Regions from separate parts of the Paenibacillus sp. FSL H7-0690 genome, predicted to be linked through region 2. Evidence: a T-box and tRNA genes for the amino acid it is inferred to sense, from the RefSeq annotation. Region 2 holds a T-box; the other holds one or more tRNA genes.
The links. The T-box of region 2 lies ahead of MHI32_RS24485 (valine--tRNA ligase). A T-box ahead of a tRNA ligase gene usually reads a tRNA of that ligase, here a tRNA-Val.

Region 1: it has a tRNA-Val gene. The T-box ahead of MHI32_RS24485 (valine--tRNA ligase) is inferred to sense a tRNA for this amino acid. The anticodon was not compared.

Annotation. Positions count from the first base shown of each region.
Region 1 is NZ_CP150281.1:2,743,669-2,753,634, reverse strand. It holds gene MHI32_RS11995 (hypothetical protein) at 1-901, opposite strand, end outside; gene MHI32_RS11990 (YolD-like family protein) at 1,530-1,691, shown strand; gene MHI32_RS11985 (group-specific protein) at 1,922-2,149, shown strand; tRNA gene MHI32_RS11980 (tRNA-Val) at 2,591-2,662, opposite strand; gene MHI32_RS11975 (hypothetical protein) at 2,815-3,117, opposite strand; gene MHI32_RS11970 (ATP-dependent DNA ligase) at 3,296-4,000, shown strand; gene MHI32_RS11965 (hypothetical protein) at 4,240-4,581, shown strand; gene MHI32_RS11960 (hypothetical protein) at 4,713-5,045, shown strand; gene MHI32_RS11955 (restriction endonuclease) at 5,480-6,100, opposite strand; gene MHI32_RS11950 (hypothetical protein) at 6,405-6,776, opposite strand; gene MHI32_RS11945 (hypothetical protein) at 7,377-8,000, opposite strand; gene MHI32_RS11940 (hypothetical protein) at 8,145-8,681, opposite strand; gene MHI32_RS11935 (hypothetical protein) at 8,678-8,956, opposite strand; gene MHI32_RS11930 (hypothetical protein) at 9,118-9,471, shown strand.
Region 2 is NZ_CP150281.1:5,543,443-5,553,408, reverse strand. It holds gene hemB (porphobilinogen synthase) at 371-1,369, shown strand; gene hemL (glutamate-1-semialdehyde 2,1-aminomutase) at 1,467-2,753, shown strand; gene MHI32_RS24495 (RluA family pseudouridine synthase) at 2,750-3,685, shown strand; gene MHI32_RS24490 (LysM peptidoglycan-binding domain-containing protein) at 4,017-5,384, shown strand; T-box leader at 5,579-5,862, shown strand; gene MHI32_RS24485 (valine--tRNA ligase) at 5,966-8,665, shown strand; gene MHI32_RS24480 (folylpolyglutamate synthase/dihydrofolate synthase family protein) at 8,671-9,966, shown strand, end outside.

The DNA.
Region 1 (9,966 bases), 2.8 Mb from region 2:
GTTCTGGAGTTGCTGTAGGTTTTGGCGTCACTGTTGGTGTAGCGCTAGGCGTAGTAGTCGGTGTTGGCTCCGGTGTACTGGTCGGAGATGGAGAAGCTGTTGGTTCAGGAGTAATAGTAGGTATTGGTGTTGGTTCAGGCACTTCGGCTTTGCGTAAATCTGTATCAATTAGAGTAGAACCCAGTTGTCCCGCAGAAAACGTTATTTCTTTTACTTTTTTTTGAGTAGGTATGTCGTAATAATAAGAAGTCTTTGCAAATGCTTCAACTGGAGTGAAAGTTATGCGAGTGTTATCTTCAAACATAATCGTTGCTGTAAGCCAGTCACCTTGTTTTCTAACAAATAGTTTATCTGCAAATACAGGTTCACTAAATGTATGATGGTAAATATATCTAATTGTATTGCTAATTACTTTGTTAGTAGAATCATCACCGTCAGTAAGTTGGTAAGTTGCACCTTGTCCGCTAGTAAATAATTTACCTGCGAGTAAGGAATCTTCACCAAATTCAGAAGGGATGGGGACTGTCAACGGATTAATGGAGGTAACATTATTTACTGGTCTTGGGTTGTTATCATCATACCAGATCGCTCCTGTTAATTCTGCGCCTTCATCTAACGTGATTTCAACCATACGAATTTTTTTATATGTATTTTCATTCTTATAAGTTCCAGTCAATTTCAAAGCAGAGTCTGGGGAGTGGAACAGCAGGGCTTTATCTGTACCGTAAAATTTCAAATCATGGCCTGTTCCGGTACCTATTAAACTTATTTTGCTTGTTTGTTGCCCATCAACCCCGAGGTCAACATAAACCACCCGCGGCTCCGTGCTTGCGGAAGCGATATGTACAGGTACCGCAGTAAATAATAAAAATAAAACAAGTAAAAAATTTAACTTTTTCATAATAATTACTAACACCCCTTATTTTGTTCTTTTATCCTTATTATATAGATATGATAACAAACTTGTCTAAACATAAATTCCTATATATGTAATGAAGTGAATGAATAATGATAGTTTGTTCTTTATACCAATTAGTGAATAAGTTTCTTGTTGTTTTAAGAATGTACGTCTTTTTATCATAAAAAAATATGTTCTATTTTTAGGGGGCTATCAACGTGCATATGCGGATTGGTAAACCGTTGAAATTGTTTACTAAGATAAAGTTGGCAAAATTACTCAGCGCAAAATTGAAGTTAAGGTATAAAGGACGGAAAGATTCGTGCACCATGCTTAAATACAGGAGCGCCAAGATTGTTTCTAATGGTAAATATATTAGCTTGGCAGCCAAGTGATAAAGGAGCAATTGCATGAATCCATTAACGGATAAAGAGAAAGAAATGCTCAGATCATTAATTAAGATGATCAAAATAATTCACTATCCGCCAATTACGTGAACTTGCCAGGGAGGTAGGGGTGTCATCTACAGTGGTAATACATGTGTACATGGAGCGCTTGAAGAGTAAGGGGTAAATACAGAGAGGTAACATGCCACGAGCATTGAGAGTTATTAAGGGAGTCGACGAAGACAATGAAATCACAACAGCGTAAGAAACTTGAAGGTAATGGTCTTTGGGAGGGAAGTCGGATGTTAATGCCTGAACATAAAAATAGGATTCTGGACGATCCGCTAAATGAAGAGGTGCGATCAAAGCCTGATTTAGATCCCCAAGAATTAGCTGAAATCTCATAGGTACTAGCTCAATCTTTAGAGGATTGTAGTCCCATCACGATTACATTGTTTGGGGAATATGAGGACAGATCCATTCATGGGATAGTCATGAGAGTAGATCAGCACCTTAGACAGATTAAGTTTCGTTATGGCGAGGATTGGGATTGGATTAAAATAGAGGACATTATTGGAGCGAGTTCGTAATAAAACTTTGATGTACCGTTTATATGAAGATGTAAGGAGTTTGTGAGATGAGTGATGGTAAGAATTTAGTTACTATTGATATAGATAAATCGGAAATATTATTAATTTGCCGAGAAAAAATAGAGAAATTACTTGATGAATTAGATAATAAGTACGTATTTTGGGATACAACAGAGCCTGAAAAACGAACTTGTATGAGTTGGAATTCAATTCAATTCAAGATACATTTTTCTTTGACGATAGATTTCCAAAATATAAAATCGGAAATGGTATGATCCGGTTAAAGAGACACGTACCTTTTTGGAAAAGTGGCTAAGTGAACAAAAGCAAATAATTATTGATTGGGAGAAGTTTGAAGAAGAGGTGCGATAAAACATATGAATAAGCACCATCAGTTAATGGTGGGGGCTTATATGCTGGTCATTGGTGATAATTCTGGTTGCTAAAATGTTAAGAGTGCAGCTTTCATTTTTTCTCTTCAACATAACAGATTTACCATAATACTGACTGTACACTTTTTGAAGTTGGCTTCTCCAGATAACATTTATTAAAGTAATTGAGAGGGCTGCCTGAGTTGTGAAAAAGATAGCCATTTTTTTATGAGAAGAAAAATTTCGTCCCCAATCCGTCCCCTAGAGCAAGATTCACAAATTTATAGAGCGGCATCGATGATCGAAAAAAAAGAAAAAGCCTTATATAATAAGGCTTTTTCGATATAGGACGGATGGGGTTCGAACCCATGACCCCTACCCTGTCAAGATAGTGCTCTCCCGCTGAGCTACCGTCCTGCGACGAAATTTATAATACCATACGATAGAGTAGGATGGCAATTCTTTTTTATAATCAATATAGATGTAGAGTTGTATTTACTTCTTAATTTTCTCCGATTAAGTAGTTAAATAGCTAGAAAGGGGATGACCCTTCATCCCCCTGCACCGAGTCAGATAAAAAACGGGAGTAGAAATAGACTGCTTATTCCGAAAAAAGGGATACGGCGTGGATAGAAGCGGCGTCTTGGGTAAAAGCCGGGCTGGAACCCGAATTGTCTATAGTTCGACTGCTCGGCAGGCATTCCGTTCATACGATCGACCATTTCATTGCTGGGAACCGCTAGGGTGATATAGTTCTGATCCACGTGAGCGATGAAGCCGTCAAAGGATTGACCATCAGTCGTTACTATACCTACATATTTATTCATGCAATTCCAAGCGACCTGTTGATGAAAATTTGTATTTGATTCCATGGATATCCTCCTCGAATGTTTCAATCCTGATAACAGTCTATGGTCCTTTGCCTACAACGTTCACGGCGTTTGCCTATATGTAGGAAGGTTAATTTTCAGGGATAATCACTGAGGAGGATTCGATTAGTTCTTTAATCAATACACATGCTTGTGCTGTACTTTCTAATCAGTATTATTCTTGGAGTTATTACATCTCCCATTTGCGGACGATGTTGTTTTAGACGGTGAAGTAGCTTGTGTTGATCCTACAACCGGAGTATCAGATTTCGAATCTGTTATGAGTCGTTTTCAAGCGAGACGAGCTGATAAAATAACTCAACTCACCGGGACACTCCCAGCGTATTACGCCATCTTTGATATCTTAATGTACAAAGATCAGGATCTGCGTGGATTGCCCCTGATGAGCCGTAAGGAGATACTGGCGGGGTTAACTCTACCGTCTGATAGCTTTGGAGTAGCGCCTCACGTTGAAGGTGCTGGAGAGGCATTGTTTGAGCAGATCGAAACTCGCGGTAAGGAAGGCATAGTGGGTAAACGTAAAAATAGCGTATATGAGACTGGCCGCCGTTCTCACGCGTGGCAAAAGGTCATCAATTGGACCTATGCTGATGTTTTCATAACCGAATATCGCAAACAAGAATTTGGTTGGCTGGCTGCTGTTCCATCCAGTACATCCAGAAAACTACGTCCAGCTGGGATTATTGAACTCGGCGCTTCACCAATTCATAAACAGGCATTCAGAGTTGTAGCACCGCAACTAATTAAAGGTGAGGATAAGGAGTTAGTTCATTTAGAACCACGGTTAAGAGCAAAGGTGCGAATGAGGCACTGGTCTAAATCCGGCATGCTCCGGAGTCCAGTGTTTACGGAGTTCATAGTATAAATAATAAACGCCCGCCGACTATTTAAGGTTGACGGGCGTTTTGCTTTAGGGATTATGGCACTCAATTAGTCTTAGGACATACTTACTATTAAAATCCAATGTTCACTATTTTCATCATTTTTATACAAAATAATACATTATATATATATTTTATTCATACTTAGTGCATATATACATTTTAATCAAATTTAATTATAATTTTCCTTGTTACTATATTTTTTAATTGGGAGGATTAACTAATGTTGAAAAAGAAATTGCTTGTAGGGCTCTTCGCTGTTGCTTCGTGTTTCGCTGCAGGATCGACCTCATTCGCAGCAACTGCTCCAATCACAACTCCTGACCCAACTCCAGTATCTAATGTAACGAGTGGACCTACTTTTGAACAAATTATTATTTACATGGATTCAGGAGAACAGAGATACATCCCTGGTGTCCTCCGTGAACTAATTTATAATGATGGATCCATTATTTTACATGAAAATGGATGGGTTAGTGCCGTTCAATACGGAGCTGCAAATATATTTGCCTATGATGCATTAGGAAACATAAAGTCATTTACAATTCTAGTAGATAGAAATTAATAAAAATATTATAAAAAAAAGCCCGCCAACCAGTGTAAGGTTAGCGGGCTAATTCACTAAATATGTTTACATTTGTATATAAAGACTCGATAATTGGAATATACTCCAAAATAAGGAAAGTAGGTTGAGTTATGAAAAAGAAAATTTTAGCTGGTCTATTAACTGTTGCTACCTGTTTTTCGTTAGGGTCGACCTCTTTTGCATCCAGTACTTCTACAGTTCCGAATTCGTCACCTTCCGCAAACGAGGTAGTTGCTGCGGGAGAATATTATCAGGCTATTCTTAATCTTAAAGTCGGGGAAGCAATGTGGGTAACAGGGTATGACTTTTGGTACATCCATACGGATGGTAGTATTGAAGTAAGGCAAGATGGATTGATTACAGCTTTGTCTCCGGGGGCAAGCACTGTAGCCGCAGATTTCGGAAATGGAAATACAATGTATTATATAGTTCTTGTTAAGTAATAATCAAAATAAGCCCTCCATTTACTATAGGGAGGGCTTATTTATGCGCACTTTAAACTCGAACCTTCACGAATAAAACGAGTTCCTTTGATCCTAATTGATTCCGGTGTATACCCCTCTACAATTCCGCCATAATCCATAAGATGACCTATTTGATCTGGTTCCAGCCGAAATTATACGGATACCTTTGATTGAGAAAGAGCCGCTGTCAGGAATTCAGCATCGCTCTCTAAGACTTTGTTGTATTACTCATGTCTTCTCACTTTCTCTTCTTTCGATATTTCTTAATCAAATAAAACAACATAAATCCTAGTAGCACCAAACCAAATATAGTGATCCATAGAATTGCTGGTTTCCCCACAATAAAGTATGTGTCTCTGTATTGAAAATCTTCATTGTTCATCAGTACAAGAACTCCTTGTTCTCCGACCTAACTATTTCTTCGCAACCAATCGTTTTTCTGCTTTAAAGTCCTTCTTAATAACTTTATTGCTGTAATTATCCCATGAGTCTAGTATAATTCTAGGTTCTAATTCAATAATATCTTTTGCTTTATGGATCTCTCCTAACTTATATAAATCAATGATATTAATCAGATCACTTCGATTATGTAATTTCACGGCGTTATGTCCAGCAAGTTCTTCGCATGCTGAGGTATAATGGTTTGAGGATATTACCATTGACCTCTTAGCTCGATAGTATCTCATCGAACTATATACTTCTTGAACTGCCACTAATCCTACGGGATTCGAATATCTCTTTGTCTGAACCACATTTCGATATCCTTCACGATCAGTAAAAACTAAATCAGAGCCGAAATCACGGCTTCCTTGTGTTTTATATGCATAATTGTACCCCAGTGCTAAAAATAAGCGATACAAGTATTCTTCGAAGTCAGAACCGTCTTGCATACGGTCAATGTCCTGGATCGTAATCTTAAGTGGATCAATTACTATACTTTGGGGAGGGTAAATCTTCTTTCTTGATAAAACTTTGAATACAAAAGCATCAGTAATGATAACAAGAATAACCATAAAAATTATAATTTTTGTCAACCAGCAACCCCCATTAATATAAGCCCCTCGCCGACATTAGCGAGATTCCTCCGAATTGCAATGTCATTACTTCCAAAGCCTATAACCGTAATATAAATGATTTGGAACATTATGTATATGTACTGCACTCCACTCCCAAAAACACCCCATCAACATTTTGAAAGGATGTCGAGCTATTAGTCCAATTGCTGAAAGGCAACAAATCTTCTCATTTCATCTCTTCTATTTCTTAAATCAAGAAGAAGTTGATCAATGGCAGTAAGGGGTTGTGTATGCCGATCTATACCTTGAACTCTTAATTTTCTTAAATCGGTACGGGACATACTCCCAGCCCCATCTTCATCACTCCAGTAATTAAGTTCCAAAATTTTTTTACTGGAAGATTTATCAAACTATTAGCTATAGGAGATCTTCTAAGATCACCTGCTCCGCCTCTGCCTGGTGCTTTCAGAACCATTTCATGAGTTTCGCTTTCATCAGCATTCCAACTATCAATCCAGAATCTATTGACTTCCTCGTCTAAGAAAATTTCAGCGATGTCACGAAGAAGACTTCCTTGTGGATATAGTTTCACTCTCATAAAGGTAATTCTATTTTGTTCGAACACTTCAAGAAATTCATCATCAGTTACTTCGCGGTTTGTGTTGACATAATCAAATTCAACTCCATAAGCCAATTCAAATCCGCCTTTATGATTGTCGCTAAGCGAACAAGCGCCTGCTGTCTATTTAAGTTATTTGCCTGGTATTCGCGATGCTGAATTAATGTACTTCAGAACTTCCTGCACTGCCTACAAGCATGTCTTCAACGATTTGTTCTAGCCATGAACGAAAGGAGTCTCCAGAGTTTGGCTTAAGCAATGATCGTTCAATTGTCTTACATATATCTTTATACTTCTCGGTGTCATATTAATCTATTACTGCTCCAGTCCAGTTCAGCTTAGTGATACCGTTCTTCACTACATTGATTGCTCTACGTGGTATTGGTGACTCACTCAATGTTCTGAGGTTTGTTGGAGTTCGTTTTGGAACTGGCTGAGCATTTCCACTACGTCCACCATCCATATGACTGTAAGTACGCCTCAGTTTGCCGACCCGGTTCATTCTTCATTCGACCAGCTGCAAGCCAATCTATTAGGATTTGTCTTATACCCATGGTTGTACCTCCTTTCTTGGACAATAAAAAAGAAGGCAGGAAATGTTTCCTGACCTCCTGATTTCGCTCCTATTTCTATGAATTAAGAATACCATTGGATTTATTCGGTGTTACTACGGATTTACATTCTCTGATAAATATTAGGTCCAACAGTTTTAATATACAGCAAATTCCTCATTTTCTTTATGCATTTTAAATATACGTCATCTGGAACAGATATTCTAAGCTCATCAATTAACCCATTTAAAGTAAATCGATTCCCTTTGGACATGTTCATAATAAATTGCTGAATATCATGTTCCTCAAATGTATAAATTCTAGCTGAACTATTAGGACCCTGAGCAACTGTAATTGATGCTTCTAAAGTATCGCTCAAATTTGACTTTAATGCGTCAATATTTCCATCTATTTTTTCATTTATTATTTTCTTAAGATTTATAGTGTCTTCCTTATTAGCTAATTTATCAATCATATCAGCCATGTCATTCATTATTGATTCCTTCATTTCATTTACTGCATCGTCTTTACCTTCATTAAAATAAGTTGCGTCAATCTTTTCAACTTTTATATCTATTGAATTCAATTTACTTTTCATTTCTCCTAGAGCTACATATATTTGATCCTTTACCTGATCGCCTTTTGTAGCCTCTCTAACAGAAATGTAAATTGCTACAAATGCAAGCGCTATGGATACAAATGTTGATACATAAGATACAATCTGCATTAACTGAGAAGCACAGCCCATCTCGCATATCCCAGTTTGGCCGAACGTACTTGATATATTTGCTGTGCTCGAAGTCTGAACGGCACCAGCGGTGGTTTTTCCATATCTCCTGCATGATTGTTTTTTTATATTGATCCAGCGTTAACGTATCTGAGTATTCTTGTGTCATTGGTTATCTCCTTCCTCATAATCGCAATCCGGATTCTGACACTCTTCCCAATGTGAATCGGGTCCTTCATCTCCGCCCCATTGAGGAACCATGTGTGACCCACAGCCGGGACATTTATTCTCTGGTTCCTCCGTGGGTGCTGGGGTATCTGGGTAAAGGGTAGATAATGTGCGTTGTAATTGTCCTAACACAACGTTCGCCGCCGTTATTTTGTCACCCCAAATTCCGAGATCGTTAATCGCAAGTTGTACCACCTCTTTCAGTTGTTGTTCCCGAGCCACTGCTGCGTCTGCACGGGCTTCTGTTGCTGTTAGTTCATCATTCAAGCCCTTCAGTAAGTCGCGATGTCTTAGCAATTCTCTACCACGTCCCGATACAATCTCTTGGAGTTCTTTGGCTTCTTGGAGCCAGTAGAACAGGATGTTTACAACAGGTATGCCTCTTAGATTCTGTTCTGGATAGTTAGCTAAATTTCTATTTTCTAAATAAGCCTCAATCATATCTGCACCTTCTTGCCAGTCCCTTTGTATCATTGGGCTTCCTCCCCTACCTCTACCGATTTCCATTCTCCAGATTCAACCATCGCTTCCTTGATATCACCTCTGTAATATTCGCCATCTTCGAAATATCCATGGTTGTTTTTTATCCACTCTTCGCACCTTGCGCACGTATATGTGGAATAAACCCTGCCCTCATTGGCTAACTTCGTAAACCTAATGCCGTCCGTTTTTTCCGGAATAGTTTCATTGCATCCGAAACATCTATGAAACTTACGCGTCTTAACTAACTTGTCGATTAAAACATCCATCTATTACGTATCCTCCCTTGTGGGAGAGGAGGGCTATTAACCCTCTCTGTCCCTGTATCTTCGTAATGTGCAGCGTGTGGACATCAACATAAGTTGGCATGATATAATATATTAGGTTGATAATTACATTTTTTTTGGAAAATGGGGGGGGGAATCAAAATATGGAACGTAAAATTCAACTAATGGAAACCTACGTAAATATCGACTTTGGAAACTCACCCTTTTTAAAATTAGATAAAGGGTTGCAAATTCCATACTCTTCAATCACAGGAATAACAACAGGTAGACCGATACCGAATGCTTTTAAACTATATGGTGCTTTATTTAGAGGAATGAGAAATGGGTTATTTAGAGCAAATGGTGATTATCAACTGCACTTTTTTGAAAATGAGCTTAAAACTCTTCATTTAGATTTGAATGGCGTTAAAGTTGGTGAATTCAAAATATCAAAGTTGATCATTGGTGTTGAAAATCCTGAAGAAATAAGTAAAAACATTTTCGAAAGAGTGAAGTGATAATTTGTTGATGAACTGTTCTTTGAACTAACAGGAAACGTTAGTTCAACAACACAGCGGCAGTCTATGACTTTATTTTCTCGTTCAGAGATACCTTCGTTAAAAAACTGACTCTCCCTTCTACTGCGCGTATGCTTCTATTTCGTCATAACCTTTGGGAAAGGAGTGCTGTAACCTCCTCTATCCCTTAATGTCATGTATCTTCGTACTGTGCAGCATGTAGACATCAACCTAAGTTGGCATGATATAATACATTTGTTAATAATTATCATTTTTTTGAAAGGGGATAAACATGAATAACATAAAGAAGGAAAATCAAAATATTTATAAATGGCTTTCTATTATTTGTCTCATATTAATACCTCTCTCTGTTGGCATCGGAATTGTATTCGATATTAATCGAGATCCAATACAAATTCTGCTTATAGCGTTAGGTTTTATAAGTTTATCTTCGATAAATTGGTTAAAGTATAAAGAAAATATAAATGGAATTAT
Region 2 (9,966 bases):
CTAACTGGTATGTAGAGAATATGCAGTAGGTTAATGTGAGCAGATCTGCTTGAGGTTTAGGTTTAGTTGTACTTTATACAATTAAATTTCCTATATATCAGCTAAAGCCGAGTTTAGTTGTAGTATGTGCAATTAAATATCCGCTAAATGAGGAATCTTCGCACTTTTGTAATAAATAACTGTAGAGAATGCAACTAAAGCTTACAATTAGGACAAAACATCGAGATAGTTGCACAAACTACAACTATACGTAGTTAGCCAGTGGTCGGCGGTTTGGTTGTAGCTAATTTAGACTTGGCTGCGGCTAGTTGTAGTTTGCTGCCAGACACATAATTTGGTTTTATATTTTATTTTTCAGGAGGATGAACAAATGAGCTTTCCAATTACACGTCACCGCCGTTTGCGCGGTTCTGCTGGAATTCGTGGCATGGTGCGGGAGACGATACTGAATGTGCTGGATATGGTACAGCCTATTTTTGTGACATATGGAACAGGTGTGAAGAATGAGATTAGCTCGATGCCGGGCGTGTATCATTTTTCGCTGGATACGTTAAAAGCAGAAGTGGACGAGATTGCCGCACTAGGCATCCCGGCTGTATTATTGTTCGGGATTCCTGAGACGAAGGATGCTATCGGTTCTTCCGGTTTTGCAGAGGATGGAATTGTGCAAGAGGCTACTCGCTTGATCAAGCAGTGGTACCCAGAGCTGTTGGTCGTTGCAGATACCTGCCTTTGTGAATTTACGGATCACGGACATTGTGGAATGGTGCATACGCATACGGTGAATGGTGTGGTCCATGGCGATGTTATCAACGATGCCTCGCTGGAGCTTTTGACTCGTACGGCGGTATCCCAAGCAAAAGCTGGAGCAGATATTATCGCCCCTTCCAACATGATGGATGGATTTGTTCACGCAATTCGTGCGGGACTTGATGAGAACGGCTTTGAGCATGTGCCGATTATGTCGTATTCGGTCAAATATGCTTCGGCATTTTATGGCCCTTTCCGCGAAGCAGCGGATTCAGCACCACAGTTCGGGAATCGCAAAACATATCAAATGGACCCTGCCAATCTGCGTGAAGCACTCCGTGAAGCAGAATCTGATGTGCTGGAAGGCGCGGATATGTTAATGGTGAAGCCAGCTCTGGCTTACCTAGATGTGATTCGTACGATTCGTGATCAGTTTGATCTTCCTTTGGTGGCTTACAATGTGAGTGGAGAATATTCCATGGTAAAAGCAGCGGCATTGCAAGGCTGGATCGACGAGCAAGCCGTTGTGCTGGAAATGCTGACGGGCATGAAACGTGCTGGTGCGGACATTATTATTACTTATTTTGCAAAAGATGCAGCCCGCTGGCTGCGCGGCTAATCTTCATCACACCGACATCGCGGCAGCTAATATATGTTTGTACAAGCTTGTGTAACCAAGAAGAGAATAGGAGTGAAGATACATGAGTAATGTGCCAATGGCGCGTAAAGAGGAAGCGTCCCGGAAGGCTTTTGATGAAGCAAAACAATATATTCCCGGCGGGGTGAACAGCCCTGTACGGGCGTTTAAATCCGTAGGTCTGACTCCGATTTATGTGGATCATGGGATAGGTTCGCGTATTTTTGATATCGACGGCAACAGCTTTATCGACTATGTGCTCTCATGGGGTCCGCTGATTATGGGTCATGCGCATTCCGAGGTTGTGAAGGCATTGCAGGAGACGGCGGTAAAAGGGACAAGCTTTGGCGCTCCAACGCTACTCGAAACGGAAATGGCAAAAACCGTTGTTGAACGAGTGGCATCTGTAGATATCGTACGCATGGTTAACTCTGGAACGGAAGCTACGATGAGCGCGATTCGTTTGGCACGTGGTTACACTGGGCGCAGCAAAATCTTGAAGTTCGAAGGCTCCTACCACGGTCACGCGGATAGTCTGCTTATTAAGGCTGGCTCTGGTGTAGCTACATTGGGCTTGCCGGATAGCCCGGGTGTCCCAGAAGGCGTTGCAATGAATACCATTACGGTTCCTTACAATGATTTGGAGTCCACTCAGATTGCTTTCGAACGTTTTGGCAATGAGATTGCCGCAGTGATCGTAGAGCCGATTGCCGGCAACATGGGCGTTGTTCCACCGCTTCCAGGCTTCCTGGAAGGGCTTCGTAAATTAACTTCTGACAATGGTTCGCTGCTTATTTTTGATGAGGTTATGACAGGCTTCCGTGTTAATCGTGGCTGTGCTCAAGGCTTGTTCGGGATTACTCCGGATATTACTTGTTTTGGCAAAGTTATCGGCGGCGGACTTCCAGTGGGTGCTTATGGCGGCAAAAGAGAGATCATGGAGCAAATCGCTCCTACTGGACCGATTTATCAGGCGGGCACACTTAGTGGTAATCCATTGGCGATGGCAGCCGGATATACTACGCTCAAGCTGTTGACCCCGGAAGTATATGATCGTCTGGAACAATTGGGTGCACGTCTGGAAGCGGGTTTGAAAAAGAATTCAATTGAGACTGGCATTCCGCTCACTATCAACCGGGTAGGATCAATGGTTTGCCCATTCTTTACTGAAGGACCTGTAATCAATTTTGAAACGGCTAAGTCCAGTGACACGGATCTTTTCCGTCGTTATTTTGGTCATATGGTAAACCAAGGCATCAGTGTGCCACCTTCACAGTTTGAGGGGATGTTCATATCGGCTGCACATAGTGAGCAAGATATTGATGATACCATTGAGGGCCATTATAATGCCCTGAAGGCCCTTTGAGCATCGGAGCCGGAGAAAGAACCGGTGGTGGCGCTTGGACCCGGCGTGGAGAGTGGCTGGAGGTAACACCCGGCAAAATCATTACTGGAGCCGAGGATACGCAGGCAACGATTGACAAGTGGCTGTTAGAAACTGTAGGCATGCCCGAGAAACTTCATCTGCGGTTACGCCGCGAGGGAGGCATTCAGTGGAAAGGCGACCGGCTTCGGCTGGCGCTTTTTCCCGATCGTGAAGCGGGGCTTGAACCGATATGGGAAGAGCTTGAGGTGCTGTATGAGGATGATTTTTGCCTGGTAGCTCATAAACCAGCTGGGCTGGCGGTACATCCCGATGGCAGTGGAACAGGTGTAACTCTGGATCACCTCGTAGCTGCGCATTATATCACTTCCGGCGAAAATGTGGCTGTGCGCCATATTCACCGCTTGGACAAAGATACAACGGGTCCGGTGATGTATGCGAAAAATGAGTTCGCACAGTTAGTCCTGGACGAGAATATGCGTGAAAAAAGCATCTCGCGGCACTACGCCGCGATCGTTGAAGGCATCGTGCCGCCCGCGCTTAAGGTGATCGATGCCCCGATTGGGCGCGACCGGCATCACGCTGCGCGCAGACGGGTCTCGCCCGGCGGACAATCTGCCGTGACGCGAATCATCGAGCGCGAGGCACTGCATGGCGGAAGCCTAGTGCATGTGCAGCTGGAGACTGGACGGACGCATCAGATTCGCGTTCATCTCAGCCATATGGGTCATCCCTTGTATGGGGATGAACTATATGGCGGTCCGATCTGGGCTTCCAGCGCTGCCGGCCGCCATGCCCTGCATGGCGAGGCATTGTCCTTCCGCCATCCTTGGAGCGGAGAACAGCTGGAAGTTAGCGATCCGTGGCCGGAGGATATGCTGCAGCTGCGAGAGCTGCTGTCTGAAGCACCCTGACAGATACGTAAGTGGCTAAGGAACAGTAGAATCAGCAAAAGCTGGTTCTGCTGTTCTTTTTCTATTTTTTCAGAAAAAAAACATCTATCCATGTCTTATTAATAAAAGCAGCATATAATACTTTGTTCTTACGAAGTAGTGCATCTATCAGCAGGCTGAAGGTTTGGTGAGCTCTTAAATTCATGAAATTTATTAGCATCCTGTCCGGTTAGTACTACCAAAGTTGTCATGCCTCTCTGTTTGAAGCATATACATGTGGGGAGTAACATTTTGGGCTTATGCTCTGGGCCTGTCTCAGGGTTAGATTATGCCAAGAAGGAGGACATATCCCGTGTTTGATCAGTCCCACGGCTTGCGGTTTGATATTTACGAACGCATTCACCTTTCGGAAGAGCTTCCGGGAATAGCTGAGCTGGAGGAGGTTGAACTACTTCCGGAAATTCAGGTGATTCAGCGGGAGGATCGTGCCGAGTTATATGGTCAGCTGTTGCTTACCGGGCTTTACCGGAGTGAAGATGACCGAACACAACGTCTGGAGCATGCCATTCCCGTGGAAATCACTGTTCCGCTTACACGCGTCAGCTCGATTGAAGATATTGGGGTAGAGATTGAGAATTTTGATATCGATCTGCTCACGATGCGCACTGTGAATATAACAGGCGTATTATCGCTGCGGGGGATCGGTGGTGCGGACCCTCAACCTCAACCAGCCTGGCAGCAAGAGGAGTATACAGTCGCCTATTCTCCTGTGAATGATGACAGGGTAGAAGCTACTGCGGAGCTACAAGAACAGGAAAATGATGCACTTTATGAAAATTCTCAGTGGACCTTCGGTGAGGATGCCTCACAGGTTGCTGTAGAAGAACATGAGCATGCCGAAGCGAATGAACAGGAAACAGAAGAATCATTAGTCTCAAGTGGAGCCGCTCATACGTCCCCTGTAGTCAATTTCTCATCCGGTCAGGAGAAGGACAAGGGAGCTAAAGCACGGACACATAGTCTGGAGTCCCAAGTTGACGATGCTAAAGCGGGTTTATCCGATTACTGGTTTAAAGCCGAGGCCCAGAACAAAGAGGTTGAGGTGTCTCAGCTGAATCAAGCAAGCAATGTGAGCGAAGAGAACCAACAGTCGGCAGAGGAATATTTTATTCCTAGAGAGACTGCTGTCCTAGCCGTTAGTGCAGATGCAATTCAGGATATCCCTGTATTCGCTTCTGAAAATGAGGCTAATAATGCGCTCCCTAAGCAAGAAGAGAATACTGCGCCGATTAATGAGAATGCGAACGAAGTTTTTGTTTCACAAGAGAGTGTGGCTTCTCATGAGGAGAAACAAGATCTTAAGATCGCCTTGGGCAGTAAAAAAGAAGCAGAAATTCCGGAAAAAGAACATCTCACCTTCTCCTCTTTACTAAGCTCCAGTCGTGTCCGTAAAGAGCAGGAAGCTCTGCAGTCGGAAGGAAACACATCTGCAGCAGTGGACGTTCCAGAGGTTGGCAATAATACGGAATGGAAGAGCAGATTCATTGCCAGCGCGGATGGAGCTAACATGTTCCGCAAAGTTCGGCTGTGTATTGTGCAGCGTGAAGAAACACTGGATACCATAGCAGAGAAGTATCAGCTAAGTGCGCGGGAGCTGGTAATGTATAATCGCTTATCCGGGCAGAGTGTAGAGGAAGGCCAAGTGTTGTACATCCCGTAATCGAATCGTGATGCGTACACACATGAATAGGTGAATCCCGATCAGGTATTAGGATCGGGATTTTTGCTGTTTCATTGTTGGAAGGGATGCTTCAGAAGAAATAAGTCGAAATTCAGCCTAAAGTCCCGCTGCAAAGGCGTATCCAGGTTGACTAGGGGGGGCTCAAAATGTATTATGGAGTAAGCAATATCTAAGTAAAGACTGGGAACGGGAAGAGTAGGCGGTCAGCCCTTCAGAGAGCGGAATTGCAAGTGCTGTGACATTCCGTAGGAAACAGCCCCCGAAGTCGCCCCGGAGTCGCCCTTCTGAGCTTATCTTCATATTTGTGAAGGATAAGTTAGGTTGTGGCCGGTAGCAGCCGTTATCTGTACGAGTGTCGCGCTAAGCTTCTGAATCCGTAGGGTAAGAAGTGTAGTTTTATTTTTCATTGGCGCGAAACAAAGGTGGTACCGCGAAAGAATGACCTTTCGTCCTTTGAGACGAGGGGTCTTTTTGTTTTTTTCAGAGACCTGTGCGCTCTATACAGCAACTTTATTAACAACTATAAGCAACTACAAGTAAACTAGTGGAGGTATCAGAGAATGGCTGACCAAAACCATCTAACAGCGGCAGATGCTGCCGCTACGAATGAATCTAAAAACGAGATGCCAACAACGTATGATCCGAAGGCAGCAGAACAGAAATGGTATTCCTACTGGACAGAGGGCGGATATTTCCGTGCAGGCCAGCGTCCGGATGCTAAAGCCTATAGTATTGTGATCCCGCCGCCAAACGTAACAGGAATGCTGCACATCGGGCATGCGCTCGATTTCACATTACAGGATATCCTGATTCGTACTAAACGGATGCAGGGCTTCGATACGCTTTGGTTGCCAGGTACGGACCACGCAGGTATTGCAACACAAACGAAGGTAGAGCAGAAGCTGCGCGAGCAGGGGATTTCCAGACATGACCTCGGACGTGAGAAGTTCCTGGAGCAGGTGTGGGATTGGAAAGACAAATACGCGAACACCATTCATGAGCAGTGGGCAAAAATGGGACTTTCCCTTGACTACTCCCGCGAGCGTTTTACCCTCGATGAGGGTTTGTCGAAGGGAGTTCGCGAGGTATTTGTTAAGCTTTATAATAAAGGCTTGATCTACCGCGGTAAACGTATCATCAACTGGGATCCGGCGGCTCGTACGGCGTTGTCGGATATCGAGGTTGAATATAAGGAAGTTAACGGTCATCTGTACCACCTGCGTTACCCCCTTAAAGATGGCAGCGGACATATCACTGTAGCGACCACACGTCCGGAGACGATGTTGGGTGATACGGCAGTTGCTGTTCATCCTGAGGATGATCGTTATAAAGATCTGATTGGTAAAACGCTGATCCTGCCGATTATCGGCCGGGAGATTCCAATTATCGCTGACGAGTATGTAGATAAAGAGTTTGGCAGCGGTGCGGTTAAGATCACGCCAGCTCATGATCCAAATGACTTCGAGGTAGGTCAACGGCACAATTTGCCGCAGATCAACGTAATGGATGAGAGCGGTACGATGAACGAAGAAGCAGGACCTTACCAAGGTCAAGACCGGAGTGAATGCCGTAAGGCCATCACGGCGGATCTGAAGGAGCAAGGCGTTCTGATCTCTATTGAAGATCATGTGCATCAAGTTGGACACAGTGAACGTTCAGGAGCGGTTGTTGAGCCGTACCTGTCCACACAATGGTTCGTGAAGATGCAGCCGCTCGCCGAAGCTGCCATCAATGCACAGAAGGATGGTAATGGGGTTAACTTTGTACCTGAACGGTTCGAGAGAACCTACCTGAACTGGATTGAAAACGTACGCGACTGGTGTATTTCCCGTCAGCTTTGGTGGGGACATCGTATTCCGGCTTGGTATTCTGAATCTACCGGTGAGCTGGTTGTGGCGAATGACGAGGAAGAAGCGCGCCGGATCAGCGGCTTAACCGACCTGAAACAGGACGAGGATGTTCTGGATACTTGGTTTAGCTCCAACCTCTGGCCATTTGCAACCCTAGGCTGGCCGAATGAAGACAGTGCAGATTTCAAACGTTACTATCCGAACGATGTGCTTGTAACAGGCTACGATATTATTTATTTCTGGGTAGCGCGGATGATCTTCTCGGCACTGGAATTCACCGGAGAGAAACCATTCTCCGACGTATTGATGCATGGTTTGGTACGGGATGCTGAAGGACAAAAAATGTCCAAATCACTCGGAAACGGTGTAGATCCGCTTGAGGTTATCGAGAAGTATGGCGCAGATGCTATGCGTTATATGATTTCTACCGGCAGCACAGCGGGTCAGGATTTACGCTTCCGCTGGGAAAAGGTAGAGCAGGCGCGTAATTTCGCTAATAAGATCTGGAATGCGTCACGCTTCGCCCTCATGAATCTTGAAGGAGTTAGCTTCGAGAATATTGACATTACTGGTGAGCTAACTACGGCTGACCGTTGGATTTTACACCGCCTGAACGAAACTTCTCGTGAAATTACGCGTCTAATTGACTCGTACGAGTTCGGCGAGACCGGCCGCCAGCTGTACAACTTCATTTGGGACGATTTGTGTGACTGGTATATTGAGTTCGCGAAGCTGTCGCTTTACGGAACGGATGCCGCAGCCAAAGCGAAGACACAGTCCGTACTTGCTTATGTACTCGACCGCACGATGCGCTTGATCCATCCGTTTATGCCGTTTATTTCGGAGGAAATCTGGCAGCATCTGCCGCATGAAGGAGAGACAATTACTTTGGCTGCTTGGCCTGAGTATGATGCTGCTCTGGAGAACCCGCAAGCGGTAGCGGAAATGAACCTGCTGATGGATGTAATCCGGGCAGTTCGTAATATCCGTGCTGAAGTAAATGTACCGATGAGCAAAAAGGTTGATTTGATTATTAAAGCGAGCAATGAGGAAACGCTGAGCATCATTACTCGTAACGACAACTACATCGGACGTTTCTGCAATACCTCTTCTTTCGAAGCTGGCCTGAATCCGGAAACGCCAGACAAGGTAATGTCCGCTGTAGTAACGGGAGCGGAACTGCTTCTGCCTTTGTCGGGGCTGATTGATATTGAACAAGAAATCGCTCGTCTGGAAAAAGAAGTGCAGACGCTGAACAGCGAAGTAGAACGCGTAGAGAAAAAGTTGAGCAATCAGGGCTTCGTGGCCAAAGCTCCCGCAAAAGTTATCGAAGAGGAGCAGGCGAAGCAGGCAGATTATTCTGCCAAACGTGAGAAAGTACTTGCCCGCATAGCAGAGCTGAGAGGATAAGAGACATGGATGACCTAAATCGGGGCGGGAGCACCGCCCCTCTTGCGACATATACCGAAGCGGTTAACTGGATCAAGGGCCTGATTCCTTTTGGAATCCGGCCAGGTTTAGACAGAATTGAGATGTTGATGGACAAGCTGGGAAACCCGCACCGTCGGCTGAAATTTATTCATGTGGCGGGTACCAACGGCAAAGGCTCCACCTGTGCTTTTTTGACAAGCGCACTGTTGCAAAGCGGCTATTCTGTCGGCACCTTCACGTCTCCGTATATTACGAAGTTCACGAACAGGTTCCAATATAATAATACGGACATTCCTGAAGAAACTCTTCTTGAGCTAGTGAATACCCTTCGTCCTTTGGTAGATGAGATTGCAGAAACGGAATTTGGCTCACCAACGATGTTTGAGGTAACTACAGCTGTGGCCATTCTATTTTTTGCGGGTGTTTCTTGTCCGGATGTTGTCGTATGGGAGACTGGGCTTGGGGGAAGGCTGGATGTAACGAACATCGTTACTCCGATCGTGTCGGTGATTACAAATGTCGGCCATGACCATATGGATATTCTGGGAGATACGCTTGAGAAGGTTGCAATGGAGAAAGCCGGGATTATCAAACCCGGTGTACCTGTTGTTAGCTGCGTAAATCAACCGGAAGTCGTGGCTGTACTCAAGGAGAAAGCGGCGGCTTGCCGCTCTACTCTTTATCTTGCCGGAGAAGATTTTAGCTATGAAGCTACTGGAATCCATGCGGATGTGCAGACCTTTAACTTTAAGGGTCCCTTCCGTTCGCTTGGACTTGGGATTGTGATGAAAGGCGAACACCAGATTAGCAATGCGGCAGGAGCCATGATGGTTCTTGAAGTTTTGCGCCAGTATATGGCGTTCATGCTAGAGGATGAAGATGTTCTGGAAGGATTGCGTCATGCATTTTGGGCTGGAAGGCTGGAAGAGGTAAGTAAATCTCCGAGGATCGTACTGGATGGAGCACATAATCCGGAAGGCGCGGAGAGCCTTGCCAAAAGCCTGCCACAGCTCTATAAATACGGTAAATTAAATTTACTTATGGGAATGATGGCAAATAAGCATCATGAATCCTACTTTAAGCATATACTGCCTATAGTGGATACGCTCATCCTGACCGAACCGGATTTCCAGAACAAAATGGACGCGGAGCATCTGCAGGTTATCGCAGAAAGTCTGCGGGATAAATATGCCAAGGAAAACTTGGTAATCATAGTAGAACATAATTGGGGAAAAGCGCTGCAACAACTGAAGTCGATTACAGCGGAGGATGACCTTGCC